2 regions of the Noviherbaspirillum sp. ST9 genome follow, and region 2 is predicted to be linked to the other one. Evidence: predicted binding sites of a transcription regulator. Region 2 holds the regulator's gene; the other holds the start of a gene.

Region 1 (2,201 bases), on a different contig from region 2:
TCTGGACCTTCGCCTGCAGGACGGCGCGCGGGATTCGATGAAGGTCTTCCGCGTCATTGCGCAAGCCGGACTTGATCCTTCGCAGCCGCTCGATCTTGCTCTGCACGTTACGCGGCTCAAGGGAATGATTTATCCGGAACGCTTTGTGCGGGATTTCCGCTTCGCCTATCGCTTGCCCGAGCGTTTTGTCACGATCCCTCCCAGCGAGGAAAAGTCGTGGATGCCGGCATGGAAGCAGCGCTGGCCGGAACTCGCCATCGTGGCAGCGGCGCTTGTGCTGCTCTTTGCCGCCTTGTCGAAGCCGGCCATCCTCGCCGCCGATGCGCGCCGCTTTGCCTGGTTCCGTGCGGGATTCCTGGCCTTCACGCTGCTCTTCATCGGCTGGTACGCGCAGGGCCAGCTGTCCATTGTCACGCTGACCGGCATCATCCACGCCGTGAAGGAGGGGGCCAGTCTTGCGTTCCTGATGTACGACCCGGTGTCCATCCTCATCTGGGCCGCCGTGGGACTGTCGCTTTTCGCGTGGGGACGCGGCACCTTCTGCGGATGGCTGTGTCCCTTCGGCGCGCTGCAGGAGCTCACGGGAAAACTCGGGCAGTGGGGGCGGCTTCCGCAAGTGCGGCTCCGCCAGCGGACCGATGCGCGCCTTCGGTTGGTGAAATATGGTGTGCTCGCTGTTCTTGTCTGCAGCGTATTCGTGTCGGAACGGGCGACCGGATTCCTCGTCGAAGTCGAGCCCTTCAAAACAGCAATCACGCTCGGCCTCCAGCGCCATTGGCCGTATGTCCTGTATGCGACGGCCCTGCTTGCCGCCAGCGCCGTCTGGTACAAGTTCTTCTGCCGCTATCTCTGTCCGCTGGGTGCCGGCCTTGCGCTGTTCGGCCGGGTGCGCCTGTTCGATTGGCTCCCGCGCCGGAACGAATGCGGCAAACCCTGCCAGACCTGCCGCCATCGCTGTGACTACTCCGCCATCCAACCCGACGGCGGCATCCGCTATGACGACTGCTTTCAGTGCATGGACTGCGTCGTCATCCATCAAAGCGACGAACGCTGCGCGCCATTAATCCTTGAGAAGAAGCGCCGCGTCGCCATTCCGGTCAAGGCTGCCTGATCATTTGCGGACAGCAACTGTGATGCAGAGTGTGACAGTGACATCACGACTGCTCAAAAACGTGACAGGTGTTTGTGTCTCCGAAGTCGAAATCCTTATGTTTTTACGGGTATTCAGGCTTTTCGACGCATGGCACGCCACTTGCGAAGTGTCATGTGTCCCGGCAAAGAACGCCGGATCACACAACTTCCACAATCACAATCGGAGGACGGCATGAATCTCGCAGACATCACCAAGCTCGGCATCAAGAATCCTTTCAAGCAGCGCTATGACAATTTCATCGGCGGCAAATTCGTTGCGCCGACCAAGGGTGAATACTTCCAGAACATCAGCCCGGTCATCGGCCAGGCCTTCTGCGAAGTGGCACGCTCCACCGAAGAAGATATCGACCTCGCCCTCGACGCGGCCCACGCCGCGAAGAAGGCATGGGGCAAGACATCCCCGACCGACCGCGCGAACATCCTGAACAAGATCGCCGATCGCATGGAAGCCAACCTGCAGCTGCTGGCGACCGCAGAAACTATCGACAACGGCAAGCCGATCCGCGAAACCATGGCCGCCGACATCCCGCTCGCCATCGACCACTTCCGCTACTTCGCCGGCTGCATCCGCGCACAGGAAGGTTCCATCGCGCCGATCGACTCCGAAACCTACGCCTACCACTTCCATGAGCCGCTGGGCGTCGTCGGCCAGATCATCCCCTGGAACTTCCCGATCCTGATGGCCGTGTGGAAGCTGGCCCCGGCACTGGCCGCAGGCAACTGCGTGGTCCTCAAGCCCGCCGAGCAAACCCCGGCATCGATCATGGTCCTGATGGAACTGATCGGCGACCTGCTGCCGCCTGGCGTGATCAACGTCGTCAACGGCTTCGGCCTCGAGGCAGGCAAGCCGCTCGCCACCAGCAAGCGCATCGCCAAGATCGCCTTCACCGGCGAAACCGGCACCGGCCGCCTGATCATGCAATACGCCGCGCAGAACATCATTCCCGTCACGCTGGAACTCGGCGGCAAGTCGCCCAACATCTTCTTCGCGGACGTGATGGAAGCGGACGACGACTACTTCGACAAGTGCCTGGAAGGTTTCGCGATGT
Region 2 (2,201 bases):
TCGACAAGCGGCTGAACACGCTCCTCGCCGAATTGCAGATCGAGCGCCTGCGCGAAAACCAGGCGCTCTCGCTCTCGGGCGGCGAGCGCCGTCGCGTCGAGATCGCGCGTGCCCTGGCGACCAACCCGCGCTTCGTGCTGCTCGACGAACCGTTTGCGGGCGTGGATCCGATCGCGGTCATCGAAATCCAGCGCATCGTGCGCTTCCTCAAGGAACGCGGCATCGGCGTGCTGATTACCGACCATAACGTGCGGGAGACCTTGGGCATTTGCGACAGAGCCTATATCATCAACCAGGGCTCAGTCCTGGCAAGCGGCCGTCCTGACGACATCATTGCAAACGAGTCGGTGCGGCGCGTGTATTTGGGTGAACACTTCCGGATGTGACGGAAGAAGACCAGAACGTATGAAACAGACACTCCAACTTCGAATCTCGCAACATCTGGCGCTGACGCCCCAGTTGCAACAGTCGATCCGCCTGCTGCAGCTGTCGACGCTCGAGCTGCACCAGGAGCTGGAACAGATCCTCTCGGACAACCCGATGCTGGAGCGGGTCGACGATCCCCTCGACCATTCCGTTCGCCTGCTTGCTGACGGCGCCATCAGCGCATCCCCGACGGCAAACGGCAGCACGACGGAAGCACCGGCAGCGGAAGGCAGCAGCAGCGCGTCTTCATCCGAAGAACCCGAAGGTGCGTTTGAAGGTGGCAACGCAGAGGGATCGGATGCCAGCTCCGGCGACAGCGACTGGAGTTTCGACGACGTCGCGCGCACCTCAAAGGCGCCCGAAGACGACGACGCACGCCCTCAGCTCGAGGCCCACGAAGTCACACTGCGCGAGCACCTGCTGGAGCAGATGCGCGTCACTGTGCGCGAGCATCGCGACCGCGCACTCGTCGAACTGATCATCGACGCGCTCAATGACAACGGCTACCTTGAAGAACCGCTCGAGGAAATCCACGCACGTCTGCCGGAAGAGCTCGGGATCGAACTCGAGGAACTCGCCGTCGCACTGAAACTGGTCCAGAGCTTTGAGCCCGCAGGCGTCGGTGCACGCAATGCATCCGAGTGTCTTGCAATCCAGATCCGTCGCTTTCCGAAAATTGCGCTCGTGACGCGCCGCCGCGCGCTGGACATCGTCGAAAATCATCTCGCCCTGTTCGCGCAGCGCGACTTCAACAAGCTGAAGAAGGCACTCGACTGCGACGAAGAAGACCTGCGTGAGGCGCAGGCGGTCATCCGCAGCTGCAATCCGCACCCCGGCGCGCTGTTTGCCTCGGATGCGTCCGATTACGTCGTCCCCGACGTCATTGTCAAGAAAACAAAGAACGGCTGGCAGGTTTTCCTCAACCATGACGTCATGCCGCGCCTGCGCGTGAATGCCCTCTACGCCAACATCCTCAAGCAGAGCAAGGGTGAGGGGTCGCTTACTTCGCAGCTGCAGGAAGCCAAGTGGCTGATCAAGAACATGCGCCAGCGCTTCGACACGATCCTGCGCGTCGCCCAGGCGATTGTCGACCGCCAACGCAATTTCTTCTCCCATGGCGCCGTCGCCATGCGCCCTCTTGTCTTGCGTGAAATTGCTGATACACTGGGTTTACACGAGAGTACTATTTCTCGTGTGACAACTCAAAAGTACATGCTGACCCCCCATGGCATGTTCGAGTTGAAGTACTTCTTCGGCAGCCACGTCGCCACAGAAGCGGGGGGCGAAGCTTCATCGACGGCAATCCGCGCGCTGATCAAACAATTGATAGGAGCAGAAGACCCCAAGAATCCATTCTCAGACAGCAAAATTGCGGATATGTTGGGGGAGCAAGGCATGGTCGTGGCACGACGTACCGTCGCGAAGTATCGCGAAGCCCTGAAAATCCCTCCAGTCAATCTGCGCAAATCCCTGTAGCTTTCGTGTTGTAGTGTAGTTGCTGTGTTCGGCGTAGCTCGACTACGCGGGCACGTGCGAACCTCCAGCGACGCCATCCATAGGAGCGCTGTATGAATCTTACAATCAGTGGACATCACCTCGAACTGACACCGGCCATCCGCGAATATACGGAAACCAAGCTGGAACGCATCATCCGCCATTTCGACCATGTCATTGATATCGCAGTCATCTTGGGTGTGGAAAAACCGTCAGAAAAGGAAAAGAGACAGAGAGCAGAAGTCAATCTGCGACTACGGGGCAACGTCATTCATGTCGAG

The links. Region 2 encodes sigma-54, which starts transcription at its own class of promoters, with help from an activator protein. Its sites were predicted from a motif close to TGGCANGNAANCTGCTTT; they were not measured.
Region 1: a site for sigma-54 is predicted at 1,242-1,259, ahead of adh (aldehyde dehydrogenase). Genes of this name have one in related genera too.

The regions. Positions count from the first base shown of each region.
Region 1 is NZ_JBLWFR010000010.1:56,633-58,833, reverse strand. Features, by position in the region: gene ACNOHI_RS21565 (4Fe-4S binding protein) at 1-1,111, shown strand, start outside; gene adh (aldehyde dehydrogenase) at 1,325-2,201, shown strand, end outside.
Region 2 is NZ_JBLWFR010000004.1:503,473-505,673, reverse strand. Features, by position in the region: gene lptB (LPS export ABC transporter ATP-binding protein) at 1-386, shown strand, start outside; gene ACNOHI_RS11545 (RNA polymerase factor sigma-54) at 406-1,902, shown strand; gene hpf (ribosome hibernation-promoting factor, HPF/YfiA family) at 1,995-2,201, shown strand, end outside.